2 regions of the Dongia sp. P2_B8 genome follow, and region 1 is predicted to be linked to the other one. Evidence: riboswitches for the same ligand, from Rfam matches in the RefSeq annotation. Region 1 holds a riboswitch; the other holds the start of a gene.
What was found. A riboswitch is a leader RNA that binds a small molecule or an ion and turns the genes downstream of it on or off. The one in region 1 is predicted to bind glycine.
Positions count from the first base shown of each region.

Region 2: another riboswitch for glycine. It lies ahead of AC1DWZ_RS13250 (glutamine synthetase family protein); the one in region 1 lies ahead of gcvT (glycine cleavage system aminomethyltransferase GcvT).

Region 1 covers NZ_JBFUDM010000006.1:196,083-203,438, forward strand. Annotated here, with positions in the region: gene AC1DWZ_RS17670 (homoserine kinase) at 1-228, opposite strand, end outside; gene ispH (4-hydroxy-3-methylbut-2-enyl diphosphate reductase) at 247-1,191, opposite strand; gene AC1DWZ_RS17680 (CDGSH iron-sulfur domain-containing protein) at 1,490-1,729, shown strand; gene AC1DWZ_RS17685 (hypothetical protein) at 1,771-2,319, shown strand; glycine riboswitch at 2,478-2,583, shown strand; glycine riboswitch at 2,587-2,711, shown strand; gene gcvT (glycine cleavage system aminomethyltransferase GcvT) at 2,780-3,952, shown strand; gene gcvH (glycine cleavage system protein GcvH) at 4,031-4,408, shown strand; gene gcvPA (aminomethyl-transferring glycine dehydrogenase subunit GcvPA) at 4,424-5,770, shown strand; gene gcvPB (aminomethyl-transferring glycine dehydrogenase subunit GcvPB) at 5,767-7,293, shown strand.
Region 2 covers NZ_JBFUDM010000003.1:1,216,039-1,223,394, reverse strand. Annotated here, with positions in the region: gene AC1DWZ_RS13270 (RidA family protein) at 1-295, opposite strand, end outside; gene AC1DWZ_RS13265 (4-hydroxyphenylacetate 3-hydroxylase family protein) at 300-1,766, opposite strand; gene AC1DWZ_RS13260 (LysR family transcriptional regulator) at 1,875-2,777, shown strand; gene AC1DWZ_RS13255 (amino acid permease) at 3,106-4,656, shown strand; glycine riboswitch at 4,764-4,872, shown strand; glycine riboswitch at 4,874-4,988, shown strand; gene AC1DWZ_RS13250 (glutamine synthetase family protein) at 5,118-6,491, shown strand; gene AC1DWZ_RS13245 (aldehyde dehydrogenase family protein) at 6,565-7,356, shown strand, end outside.

The sequences.
Region 1 (7,356 bases):
CCCCTTGGCAGCGAGATGTTCCATCAGCCCCAGGAAGAAGGGCAGATCCTCGCGGTGCACGCGCTTTTCATAGAGGGTCAGGATGTAGCTGCCCTTGGTGGTGTGCATCAGGAAATTGGAGTTCTCGACACCCTCGGCAATGCCCTTGCAGGACACCACATCGCCAATGTCATAGGCTTTCACGAAGGCAGCAAGCTCGCCATCGGGCACTTCGGTATAGACAGCCATGGCGAGGATCCGGACAGGTTATGCGGTGAGGGCGCGCGGCAGCTTGAAATGGGTGGTTTCGGTGGTAACCGAGACCTCGTCGGTCACGATATCGAAGCGATCGCGCACGGCACCGATCACTTCCTGCACCAGGATCTCCGGTGCCGAAGCGCCGGCGGTGATGCCAACCGTCTTGATGCCGTCGAACCAGGCCCAGTCGATCTCCGAGGCCTTCTGCACCAGATAGGCGTTGGCACAGCCGGCGACCAGCGCCACTTCCACAAGGCGGCGCGAATTTGACGAATTGGGCGCGCCGATCACCAGCATCAGGTCGCATTTCTCGGCGATCGCCTTCACCGCCTGCTGGCGGTTGGTGGTGGCGTAGCAGATGTCTTCCTTGCGCGGCCCGTGGATATTGGGGAAACGGCGCTTGAGGACGGAAATGATGCCGATCGTGTCGTCGATCGAGAGCGTGGTCTGGGTAATATAGGCCAGCGCCAGCGGATTGCTGACGGTGATCTTCTCGGCATCCTCGGCGGTTTCCACCAACGACACCGCCCCTTCGGGCAATTGGCCGACGGTGCCGATGACTTCCGGATGACCCGCGTGACCGATGAGGATGATGTGCTGACCGGCGGCAAAATGGCCTTCGGCCTCGCGGTGCACTTTGGACACCAGCGGGCAGGTGGCATCGAGATACATGAGTTCGCGCCGCTCGGCCTCGGCCGGGATCGCCTTGGGCACGCCATGGGCGGAAAAGACCACCGGGAACTGGCCAGGAATCTCGTCCAGCTCTTCGACGAAGATGGCGCCCTTCTTCTCCAGCGCTTCAACCACATGGCGATTGTGGACGATTTCGTGGCGCACATATACCGGGGCGCCATAGCGTTCCAGCGCCCGCTCGACGATCTGAATGGCGCGGTCGACACCGGCGCAAAAACCACGCGGGGCGGCCAGATAGACAGTCAGGTTGCTCTTGCTCATCACGGCCTAATTTTGGTCGAAAACTCTTGCCTGGAATATAGGGTTTTCAGGCCCAGTGGCAAGTCAAAGGGGGTGGCAAGTCAAACGGGGTGGCAAGTCAAGCGGGGGCAATGCCAAAGGGATCAATTTGCCATCGTTTTTCCGCAAGTTGGGGGTGGATCGGGCAGATGGCCGCGCTTGTGGAAGCCGGGCCGCTCTACTAAAGTCAAAGAAGCGTTAACGTGGCCGGGGCAGCACCTGGGCCGAGTCCGCGGACGACCAGCTTCGACGAGCGCCTTTGGGGGGCCTGGAGATCATCATGACAAATCCGCAAATCGCGCAGAAATCGCCATTCAAGGTCGATGTCGAGGCGGGGAAATCCTATTTCTGGTGTGCCTGCGGACGCAGCCAGAAGCAGCCCTTTTGCGACGGCTCCCACAAGGGCAGCGAATTCAGCCCGGTCAAGTTCGACGCGACCGAGGCCAAGGCCGTCTTTTTCTGCGGCTGCAAACACACCCACAAATCGCCGCTGTGCGACGGTTCGCATTCGAAACTTTGAGTGCGGCTAAGGCGCGCGCGGAAAGGATTATGATGATCGGCATGACCAAAATCGGGCAGAACCTGCTCTGCGCGTTGGGTGCGGCCTTGCTGCTCTCGGGCTGCACCAATCCAATTGCGGAACAGTCCCGGCCCTGCCCGCCGGTCAAGGTCCTGCAGGATGCCGCCTACCTGACGCGCTTTGCCGGCGAGAGCGAAGATCTGGCCGACACCTCGTTCGAAGCTCGCATCGCCAGGTCGCAGTCGATGTGCACCTACGTCATCGATACCGATACGGGGCTAACCTCGATCCGCACGGAACTCAGCGTCGAGTTCGCAGCCTCCCGCGGACCGCAGAATGCCGACAGCGCCGCCAAGTTCAATTACTGGGTCCGCATCACCGGACCGGGTGGCACGCACATGCCGGGCGACCAGAGTCTTGATGTCGAAATCCCCTTCACCGCGGCCAAGGTGCAGGGCATCGCCCAGGATCAGGTCGAAATTCTGCTGCCCCTGCGCAAGGGCGAGAATGGCGAATTCTATCGCATCAATATCGGCCTGGTGGTGACTGAGAAAGAACTGGCCTTCAACCGGCGCAACCCGCAGTTCTAACCGAGTCGCCAGTCCATGACCGGGCCATGACCGGGCCATGACCGGGCAACGATCGGCGGCTGATCGGACAGCGGCTCCCGCCGCCACGCGTGCCGCGTCTGCACAAAAAAATGCCGCTTGACGGATAGTCGTGCGCCGGCCCATCTTGCGCGCGGCAAAACCCGTTATCGGGAGAGACCTCCCCCCAGCCAGAGTGACTGGGGGCAGGCGCCGAAGGAGCAACCGCCCCCGGAAACTCTCAGGCAAAAGGACCGATACGGGGAAAAACTCTGGAAAGCGGATGGCCTCACAGCTGGGCTTCATCCCACCGAAGGAGTAAACCGCCAGCTTGTTTGCGTGCCTTTTTATGGCACGCGGGTTGTCGGCCAATCTCTCAGGTCCCGAAGACAGAGGGGGGTCGCGCGGGTTTTCCCATGGAGGAATTCCCGGTCGCGGTCGCCATTCGTCGGAGGGTTTCTTTGTGAGTGCCACTGCCAGTACTTCGGGCCCCAATACTTCAGGCCAGGGCGCCGATGCGCCGCTCCTCGTCACACAATTGCATGATCTGCATGTCGAACTCGGTGCCAAGATGGTGCCGTTCGCAGGCTATGACATGCCTGTGCAATACCCGACCGGCATCCTGACCGAACATCTGCACACGCGCACGAGCGCTGGCCTGTTCGATGTCTCGCATATGGGCCAGATCCGCATCACAGGCGAGAATTTTGCCACCGCAGCAGCGGCGCTTGAGCGCCTGTGCCCGGCGGATTTCCAGGCCTTGCAACCGGGCCAGCAGCGCTACAGCTTCTTCACCGACAATGCTGCCGGCATCCTCGATGATCTGATGGTGACCCGCATGGGTCCAGGCGATGCCTCAGATCATCTGTTCATGGTCGTGAATGCCGGCTGCAAGGACGCCGACATCGCGCATTTGAAGGCCAAACTCAACCACCGCTGCGAGATCGAGGTATTGGCCGACCGGGCGCTGGTGGCGCTGCAAGGGCCTAAGGCCGCCGCCGTCTTTGCGCGCCTGGCGCCAGAGAGCGCCAAGCTCAAATTCATGAGCGGTGCCCGGCTGAAAGCCACCGGCTTCGACATCATCGCCACCCGATCGGGCTATACCGGCGAGGACGGGTTCGAGATCTCTGTCGCCAATGCAGACGCCGTGGCCTTGGTCAAAAAGCTGCTAGCGGATCCCGACGTGAAGCCGATCGGCCTTGGGGCCCGCGATTCGCTGCGCCTGGAAGCTGGCCTTTGTCTCTATGGCAACGACATCACCGAAAAGACCAATCCGGTCGAAGCCAACCTTGTCTGGGCCATGCAGAAGCGCCGTCGTGAAGAAGGCGGTTTCCCCGGTGCCGGCATCGTACAGCGGCAATTGGCGGCAGGCCCCGTGCGGAAGCGTGTCGGCATTCTGCCGGAGGGCAAGGCACCGGCGCGGGCGCATACCGAGATCACCGATTTCGGTGGCCGCGTGATCGGGGAGATCACGTCAGGTGGCTTTGGTCCAAGCCTCGGGGCGCCGGTCGCCATGGGCTATGTCGAAACGGCCCATGCCGCCATCGGCACCGAGATCAATCTTATGGTGCGCGGCAAGGCCTTGCCCGCCAAGATCGCCGCCATGCCTTTCGTACCCCATCGTTATCAGCGCTGACCGGCGATGGTCAGCTTCACCGGAGAACGGCGCGACGATCCGTCGAAGCGCCGCAAACAGACAGAGGAGAGTACCCCCATGAGCGGCATCCGCTTCAGCAAAGATCATGAATGGGTGAAGATCGACGGCGATGTCGCCACCATCGGCATCAGCCCCTATGCCCAGGACCAACTGGGCGATGTCGTGTTCGTCGACCTGCCGGCCATCGGCAAGAAGGTCGAGAAGGGCAAGGAGCTGGCGGTCGTCGAATCGGTGAAGGCAGCAAGCGAGGTCTATGCCCCGGTCAGCGGCGAAGTGGTCGACGTGAACGCGGCCCTGGGCGATGCGCCCGGCACGGTCAATGAAGACGCGCTCGGCAAAGGCTGGTTCGCCAAGGTGAAGATCGCCAACAAGGCTGAGCTCGACGGCCTGATGGACGAGGCCGCCTACAAAACCTTCTGCGCCAGTTTGAGCTGAGGGGGCTGCACTGACATGCGCTTTCTGCCGCTGACCGAGCCCGACCGCCGCGCAATGCTGGCGAAAGTCGGGGCACCCTCGGTCGAAAGTCTCTACAACGACGTGCCGAATGGGGCCTTGTTGAAGGCGCCGATCTCCGGCCTCTCCAACCATATGCCGGAAATGGAGGTCGAGCGTTTCATCGGCGCCATGGCCGTCAAGAATCTCGGCACCAATCAGGCGCCGAGTTTCCTCGGTGCCGGCGCCTATCGCCATCACATTCCGGCCGCGGTAGACCACCTCATCCAGCGCGGCGAATTCCTGACCTCCTACACGCCCTATCAGCCCGAGGTGGCGCAAGGGACCCTGCAATATCTGTTCGAGTTCCAGACACAAGTCGCCTTGCTTACCGGCATGGATGTGGCCAACGCCTCGATGTATGACGGTGCCACCGCCACCACCGAAGCTGTCGCCATGGCCAACCGTGTGACGCGGCGGAAGAAGGCCATCCTTTCCGGCGGCCTCCACCCGCATTACCGCGAGGTGGTGGAGACACATGGCCGCCATACCGGGTTTGAGACGGTCTCGGCGCCGTTGGATGCGACCGGCAAGGAAGACCTTGCCAAGCTGCTCGGTCCCGACGTCTCCTGCGTCGTCGTCCAAAACCCAAGTTTCTTCGGTCATATCCACGACCTCAAGGCACTGGCAGATGCCGTGCATGCGGCCGGTGCGCTGTTGATCGTTGCCGTTACGGAGGTGGTATCGCTCGGCCTCATCACGCCGCCCGGCGAGATGGGGGCGGATATCGTTACCGCAGAAGGCCAGTCGATCGGCAACCCGCTTGGTTTCGGCGGTCCCTATGTCGGCTTGTTCGCTGCGCGTGAAAAATTCCTGCGGCAGATGCCGGGTCGCCTCGCCGGCCAGACGGTCGATGTCGATGGGCGGCGCGGCTGGGTACTCACCCTTTCAACCCGTGAGCAGCATATCCGGCGCGAGAAGGCCACCAGCAACATCTGCACCAATTCCGGCCTCTGTGCCCTCGCCTTTACCATCCACATGACCCTGCTCGGCGAAGCTGGCCTGAATCAGTTGGCAGCGCTCAATCATGCGACCGCCAGCAATCTGGCCGATCGCCTCGCCACAATCCCCGGCGTGAAGCTGCTCAATGACAGCTTCTTCAACGAGTTCACCCTGGAACTGTCGAAACCGGCGATCGGCGTGGTCGAGGCTCTGGCCAAGAAGCGCATTCTGTGTGGCGTCCCCGTGGCGCGCCTGGTGCCGGGCAAGGAAGCTGAGAAACTGCTGCTCGTTGCCGCTACCGAACTGACCGCCGAGGCCGAGATGGCTGCCCTTGAAGCCGGCCTCAAAGAGGTGCTCGCATGACCAAGCTCAATCCACCGATCAACACCAGCGCCGGGACAATCTCCGGCAATCGCGGCCTGCAGATCGAAGAGCCCTTGATCTTCGAGATGGATGTGCCCGGCCGCTCAGGTGTTGATCTGCCTGATGTGCCCAAGCACAAGGAACGCCTGGCCGGCATGAAGCGGAAGGGTGCCGTGGGCTTGCCCGGCCTTGCCGAATCGCAGGTCGTGCGGCACTACACGAAGCTCAGCCAGAAGAATTACGCGATCGATATGTCGGTCTATCCGCTGGGATCGTGCACCATGAAGCACAATCCGCGCATCAACGAAAAGATCGCGCGGCTGCCGGGCATCGCCGATCTCCATCCGATGCAGCCGGTCTCGACCGTGCAGGGCGCCCTGGAACTCATCGACACGCTGGCACATTGGCTGAAAACCTTGACCGGCATGCCGGCCATCGCCATGTCACCGGCCGCCGGTGCCCATGGCGAGCTTTGCGGCATGCTGACCATTCGCGCAGCGCACCTCGCCAAGGGCGACGCGCGCAAGCGCATCCTGGTGCCGGAATCCGCCCATGGCACGAACCCTGCCACCGCTGCGTCGCTGGGTTACGAGGTCGATCCCGTGCCAGCCGATGAACGCGGCCGCGTCGATCTTGCCGCCTTCAAGGCGAAGCTCGGTCCCGATGTCGCCGGCACCATGATCACCAACCCCAACACCTGCGGCCTCTTTGAGAACGACATCATCGACATCGCCGATGCGATCCATGGCGCCGGCGGTTACTTCTATTGCGACGGCGCCAATTTCAACGCCATCGTCGGCCGCGTGCGGCCGGGCGATCTCGGCGTCGATGCGATGCATATCAACCTCCACAAGACCTTCTCGACGCCCCATGGCGGCGGTGGCCCGGGTTCGGGGCCGGTCGTGCTCTCGGCCGCTCTCGCGCCCTATGCACCACTGCCTTACGTCGTGCACGGCGCCAACGGTTTCGATCTCGTTGAGCATGATGATGGGAAAGCGTTCGGCCGGTTGAAAGGCTTCCACGGCCAGATGGGCATGTTCACGCGCGCCCTCTCTTACATCCTCAGCCACGGTGCCGACGGATTGCGCCAGGTGTCCGGCGATGCCGTGCTCAATGCCAATTACCTGCAGGCCTCACTGCGCAGCGACCTGTCGGCGGCCTTCCCCGGCACCTGCATGCATGAGGCGCTGTTCAACGACGACTTCCTGGAAGGCACCGGTGTCACCACGCTCGATTTCGCGAAAGCGATGATCGACGAGGGTTATCATCCGATGACCATGTACTTCCCGCTAGTCGTCCACGGCGCTTTGCTGATGGAACCCACCGAGACCGAAAGCAAGATCGGCCTCGATCGCTATATCGAGGTGGTGCAAGGACTGGCGCAACGCGCCAAGGCCGGCGATGCTGCCTATTTCCAAGGCGCCCCCTATCACACACCCCGCCGCCGGCTGGATGAAACGCTGGCCGCCCGGCAGCCAGTGCTGCGCTGGAAGCCTGAGGAAAATAAGAAGGCGGCTGAGTAAAACTTGTTCCTCTTCTCGCCTCCCCCCTTGAGGGGGAGGCCGCGCAAGGCGCGGGAGGGGGGT
Region 2 (7,356 bases), on a different contig from region 1:
TGTAGACCGCCTCGCGGTAGCGGGGGTCGGTGATGTAGACCACGATCTTGCAGATATCGGCAAGCTTGCCGCCCTGCTCTTCCAGCAGCTGCTTGACGTTACGCATTGCCTGTTCGCTCTGCTGGCTAGCATTGCCGACACCCACCATCGACCCGTCCAGCGCCTGGCCGACCTGGCCGCGCAGGAAGATGGTGTTGCCGGCCCTGACCGACATCGAAAGGTCGTTGTCGAGGCTTTGTTCCGGATAGGTCTTCTTGGTGTTGAACTTGCGCAAACGCAGATGGCTATAGGTCATCTCTTTACTTCTTCTTCCACTGGTTCATGACGCGATCCGACAAACCGGCGCAATCCTTCACATAATCCAGCGCGCTCGACATGTCGAAATTCATATAGATGGCATTGAGATGCGCAAAGGGCGGGGATTGCGCGAACAGCTCGAACGTCACCATGTGCCCGGCGCGGTCGGAATTGAGAAGATCGCGGGCAAAGGCCAGCAACTTGCGGCGATCATCCGCCTGCCAGAATTCGTTGACCGTATAGTACTTGTCCATCCACGGCTTGATTTCCGGATTGTCGAAGGTGGCCTTGCTCGGCGTCACACAGATCTGCCCGCCGCACAATTCGCGCGCCAATTGCATCATCGCCGGCAGCTGATTGATCGCCGCATGCCGCCCGGTATAGAGCAGCGACTGGTTCGGCATCAAAAGCCCTCCCGGGCTCGGCTGCGCCATGGTGATGGCGGCCGTGAGATGCGCGTTGATCATCTCGCGGTATTGAATGAGGAGCGCCAGCTTCTCGCGCACCGCCGGCTGGGCGTCGAGGCCGGTCTGCTTGGCATTGAACGCCGCTGCCCCCAGCATCATGTCGGCGATATACAGAAGGCGCAACGTGTAGGGATAGGCGCTGTAACGGTGCAAGGTTCCGCGGATATAGGCAGCCGCCCGCGTGTGGCGATGGAACAGCACATTCTCCCATGGCACGAACACATCATCGAAAATCAGCAGCGTGTCGACCTCGTCGGCGCGGTTGGAGAGCGGATAATCGTCAACCGGTGCCCGGCCAGTGAAACCGGAGCGGCAGATATGCTTGAGGCCGGGCGAGCCCATATCGCAGATGAACCCCAGCGCATAGTCGCTGAGCTTGTCGTCGCCCCAATTGGCGATGGTCGGCTTCACAAAAGCCTGGTTGGCATAGGCCGCCGCGGTCTCATATTTCGCTCCGCGCACGATGATACCGGCATCGGTCTCCTTGACCAGATGCAACAGCATGTCCGGATCCTGGTCCTGCGGCCGCTTCGAGCGGTCGCCCTTGGGATCGGTATTGGCCGAGACGTGGAACGTGTCGGAATCCAGCACATGCTGGATATGGTGTTCGATATTCTTCGAGAATTGCGGATCGACCTCGTTCAACACATCGCGCCCGTCATAGAGTGACCACATCTCGCCCACCGTCTCGTCGCCGACGCGCACCGCGTAACCTTTGATGTCCCGCATCACCGTGTCGATGGCGCGGCGCTTGGCATGCCAATCTTCCTGCGTGTGCGGCAGCTTGTAGCCGATGCAGTTTTCCTGGCCGGATTTCTCGTCGCGATAGGCCATGACCTCCTTCGTCTTAGCCTCATGCGCCATGTCGTAGATCCGGGCACGGATATCGACGATCGGCTTGAACGCCGGATGCGTGGTGACGTCCTTGACCTTCTCACCATCGATCCAGACGTTGCGACCATCCTTCAGGCTGTCGCGATATTGGGCACCTGTCCGCAGCATGCAAATTCTCCCTCTTCCGGGTCTTTTCGACTCCGCTCCCACCATCTTGCGCAGCGAGCTCAGCAATGAGAAAATATTATTATCTGTCGAATTGGATCGGATTTATCGATGCCGTTTACTCTGAAGCAACTGCGCTATTTCGTGGCCACCGCCGAAACCGGCAGCGTGACCCTCGCGGCCCAGCGGGTAAATATCTCCCAACCCTCTGTTTCCGCAGCGATTGCCGAGCTCGAGACACGTTTCGGCGTCGACCTCTTCGTCCGCCACCATGCCCAGGGCCTCAGCCTCACCGCCGCCGGGCGTGAGCTGCTGACCGATGCCAAGAGCCTGCTTGATCATGCCGACGATGTGCGGCTCGGCGCCATGGGATTGGGCCAGGACGTGGCGGGCGAGCTTCATATCGGCTGCTTCCAGACCGTGGCGCCCCTGGTCCTGCCGCGCCTCATCGGCACACTCGCCGTCGCTCACCCCGAGATCAGCGTGAAACTCCACGAGCATCATGTGCAGGGCGTGCTCGACGGGTTGCGCGCCGGCGAGTTTGAATTCGCCCTCACCTACGATCTCGGCCTCGATGACGATATCGAGTTCGACTCTCTCACCGAGGTGCCACTGCATTGCATTCTCGCCAAGGATCACCCGCTCGCCAAACAGAATGCCGTCGCCATCGCCGACCTCATCGCCTATCCGATGGTGCTGCTCGCCTTGCCACACAGCCGCGACTATTTCCTCTCCATCATCTATGGCCTCGGCCTGCAGCCGCGCGTGGCTTATGAGACGCCGAGCTTTGAGATGGTGCGCGGCCTTGTCGCCAACTCGGATGCCTTCTCGATCATGCATTCGCGGCCTTTGAGCGACTGGTCCCTGGATGGCCGCCGGCTCGTCTTCCCGCCGATCAAGGAAAAGCTGCGCCCGACGCGCTTGGGCCTCGCTCGCCTTAAGAAACTGCGCCCCACCAAGCGCGCGCTGGCCTTCGCCGAACTGTGCCGCAAACACTTCGCGTCAACGCGTTGAAATGCCGCGTATGGTTAATTGTTGGGCGGCCACAACAAATAATACACTCGGTCAGCAACGCTACTAATTGAGCGCTGCAGTGCAATAGCCCCTGCCCATGGTAGTTCCTGCCCTGGCTGCCCCCACTCTTACTCTTTGATCCGGCTGCAAAAGTTAACGCCGTCTTTACATTTTCTTTACGCCGCGCATACTTCCAGCCATCCGATTGGCGGGAAATCGACCGATATGAGTCGGCAAAGGACCCCATCCATCCGGATGGGGTCGGGTCAGCGTGGAGCCAACGGCGGGGAGTGCCGCCGCGCAAGACCGCAAACTGAGGGGGTTTATCATGGCAGTACCAAGTCATCATGAGGAGGACGTAAAAGTCCTCCACAGTATGGGTTATTCTCAAGAGCTTTCCCGCCGCATGGGCGGGTTCCAGAACTTCGCGATCTCTTTCTCCATCATCTGCATCCTTGCCGGCGGCATCGGCGCCTACACCGTCGCCTTCGGCGCGGCGGGCGGCGGTTCGATCGGCATCGGCTGGATCGTCGGCTCGGTGTTCGCTCTGCTCGTGGCAGCCGCCATGGGTCAGATCGCCTCCGCCTATCCAACCGCGGGTGGTCTCTATCATTGGGGTTCGATCCTTGGTGGCCGTGGCTGGGGCTGGGCAACTGCCTGGATCAACCTCATCGGCTTGCTCTTCGTCGTCTCGTCCGTGAACTATGGTGTTTATCTGTTGCTGCGCGACCTCGTTCTGGTCGGCGTCTTCGGCATGGACCCCGCGATGTTCACCGGCACCCATCTCACCATTGCCGTCGCGATCATCACCTTCACGCAGGCAGTCTTGAACTATATGGGCATCAAGGCGACCACGATCCTGACCGATTTCTCCGGCTATCTGATCATGGGCGTGTCGTTCGTCCTGATCGCCGGTCTTTTGATCGGTTCGCCGGTACCGCTCGACTTTTCCCGTCTGGTGACCTTCACCAACAACACGGGTGATTTAGGTGCCGGAACCTGGCCGGCGACGGGCAGCTTGATGTTTGCCTTCATCCTTGGCCTGCTGCACGTGTGCTACACGATCACCGGCTTCGATGCTTCGGCGCATACGTCGGAAGAAACCCGTGACGCGCAGCGCGCTGTGCCGCGCGGCATGATCACGGCCGTGTTCTGGTCGGCTCTGTTCGGCTGGTTGCTTGTGGTGGCAGTGCTGCTTGCCATGCCGGACATGACCGAAGGTGCGGCCAAGGGCTGGTCGGTGTTCTACTACGTCCTCGAATCCAACGGCATGCCGCATTGGATCAAGGATCTGCTAGCCATCGGCATCGTTCTTGCCAACTACCTCTGTGCCCTTGCCGGCATGACCTCGCTTTCGCGCATGATCTATGCGTTCGCGCGTGACGGCGGCATCCCGGGTGCGTCGAAGTTCCTGCGTCAGGTCAGCCCGAAACACCGCACTCCCGGTGCGGCAATCTGGGTTGGCGCCGGCTTGTGCTTCATCCTGGGTTGGGTCTGCGGCGCTGATGCCAACGCCTATATCGTCCTGGCGTCTGGTTGTGCGGTGTTCCTCTACGTCTCCTACATCATGCCGATCGGTGCGGGCATCCTGGCCGAAGGCAAGAGCTGGACGAAGAAGGGCCCGTTCAATCTCGGTGTCTGGTCGAAGCCGGTTGGCGTTCTGGCCGTTCTCGGCGGCGCCGTGCTCGCCTTCGTCGGCTTCCAGCCACCCTACCAGTTGGTGGGTCAGTTCCTGGCTGCTGCGATCGTGCTGCTGATCGTGATCTGGTTCGCGTTTGAAAAGAGCCGGTTCCCCGGTCCGCCGCTCACCGAAGCGGATGTAAAGGCACGTCAGGCTGAAATCGCCAAGGAAGAAGCGGCGCTGGGTGGCGCTGGCTGATCCCACAACAAAGCGAATATCATCTGGGGAGGCAGTGCAAACTGCCTCCCTTTTTCTTTTCCAGCTTGACCTTTCCATGGGGCAATCACACACTCCGGCCGCACAATCCTCCGACCTCGGGAGAGACTGGCACGGCCGCAAAAGAGACGCGGCCGGATCGGCGCCGAAGGAGCAACCGCCCCCGGAAACTCTCAGGCAAAAGGACCAGGTCGGAACCGTCATCTCTGGAAAGCGGGCGACGGACGTCGTCGCCTCACCGACGGAGTAAACCGGGCATCTTTTCCTTAGATGCCCCGGCGAATCTCTCAGGTCTCAAAGACAGAGGGGGGCTGACCGGCAGATCTTTCGCCGGCCGCACCAACCCGACGTCGGGGAGCCACACTTCGCATTCCAAGACATCATTGCCGCAAGCTTGAGCGCGGCCTAAATTCCAATTCATAGATCGAACAGGGGGAACACAAATGCCGTTGAAACCGGAACAAGTCAAAACCGTCGCACAAGCCAAGAAGATCGTCGAGGAGCGGGGCCTCACCCATGTGAAGGTCGGCGTGTTCGATGGCGATGCCATCCTGCGCGGCAAATACATGTCGAAAGCCAAGTTCTTTTCCGCCCTCGAAGGCGGCTTCGGCTTCTGCGACGTGGTGCTGGGCTGGGACAATCAGGACCAGTTGATCGACGGCCTCAACTATACCGGCTGGCACACAGCCTATCCCGACGCCTGGGCGCGCATCATCCCGGAGACCTGCCGCGATCTGCCGATGGAGGATAACGGCCTCCTCTTCATCTCGGAATTCGTCAACAAGGCGGAAGAGATCTGCGCGCGTGGGACACTGCGCCGCGTCCTCGCCAAGGCCGCCAAGATGGGCTTCGACGTCTATTCGGCCCTTGAGTTCGAATTCTTCATGTTCGACGAAACGCCGGAAAGCATCCGCGAGAAGAACTACAAGAACCTGACGCCGATGACCCCCGGCTGGTTTGGCTATTCCGTCATCCGTAACTCCGTCTGGTCCGAGCTCTACCAGGACATTCTCGACATGTGCGAAAAGATGCGCATGCCGATCGAAGGACTCCACACCGAGACCGGCCCCGGTGTCCTTGAAGCGGCACTCGGCGTCACCTCGGCTCTCGAGGCCGCCGATCGCGGCGCGCTCTTCAAGACCTTCATGAAGGTGCTGGCGCAGCGCCGCGGCCTGATGGCGACCTTCATGGCGAAATGGTCGAACTCCTATCCCGGCCAGTCCGGTCACATTCACATTTCCTTGAAGGGCAAGGACGGCAAGGCCGTCTTCCATGACCCGAAGAAGCCGCACAACATCTCCGACAAGATGCGCTGGTTCATCGGCGGCCAGCAGACCCTGATGCCGGAAGTGCTTGGCATGGTCTCGCCCACCGTCAACTCCTACTCGCGCCTCATCCCCGGCTTCTGGGCGCCGACCAACGCCACCTGGGGCGTCGAGAACCGCACCTGCGCGCTTCGCGTCATTCCTGGGTCGGAAAAATCGCAGCGCGTCGAATACCGCATCGCCGCCGCCGATTGCAATCCGTACCTGGCCCTGGCGGCCGCCATTGGTTCAGGCCTCTACGGCATCGAGAACAAGATCGAACCGATGGCTGCCATCGTCGGCAATTCCTACGAGATGAAGCATCCGGCCAAGCTCGATCTGCCAACCACCTTGTGGGACGCTGCCCAGCGCCTGCGCAAATCGAAGGCCGCGCGTGAACTGTTCGGCGATGCCTTCGTCGAGCATCATGCCGGCACCCGCGAGCATGAGGAGCGTGAGTTCCGCAAGCACATCACTGATTGGGAATTGTCGCGCTACTTCGAAATCATTTGATCTCATCTGCAGCGCCCGCGAGTCCGGCTGGACACGCGGGCGCTATTCTTTTTCAAACACCCCGAGGTTACCTATGTCCGCCACCCAGAAAACCGTCACGCCCATCGACAATTCCGTCTATGTCGAGCGTCCTTACAACACTCAAGCCGAAATCGCCGCGATCCTGAAGGCTGCCGCCAAGGCGCAGATCGACTGGCGCAAGGTGCCGATCGCAGAGCGGGCCAAGATTCTGAACAAGGCGGTCGATGAGTTTCTGAAGGGCAAGGACAAGCACGCCGAGGAAATCACCCGCCAGATGGGCCGCCCGATCACGCAGAGCCCGTTCGAAATGCGCGGCTTCGAAGAGCGCGCCCGCTTCATGATCAATCTGGCACCGGAAGCCCTGGCCGACGTTTCTTTCACCGACAAGCCCGGCTTCACCCGCGTGCTGCACCGTGAGCCGCTGGGTGTCGTCTTCATCGTGGCACCCTGGAACTATCCCTATCTCACCTCCGTGAATGGCGTCGTTCCGGCGCTGATGGCCGGCAATGCGGTCGTCTTGAAGCACTCCGCCCAGACCCCGCTCTGCGCCGAGGATTTCCAGGCCGCATTCGATGCCGCCGGCTTGCCGAAAGGTCTCTTTCAGCATCTCGTCCTCACCCATGACGATACCGCCAAGGTGATCGGTGCCCCCGAAGTGGCCTATGTCAATTTCACCGGCTCGGTCAGCGGCGGTCATGCCGTGCAGCAGGCGGCGCTCGGCAAGTTCATGGGCATGGGGCTTGAGCTCGGCGGCAAGGACCCGGCCTATGTCCGCGCCGATGCCAACCTCGCCCATGCGGTCGAGAATCTGGTCGATGGGGCCATGTTCAATTCCGGCCAATGC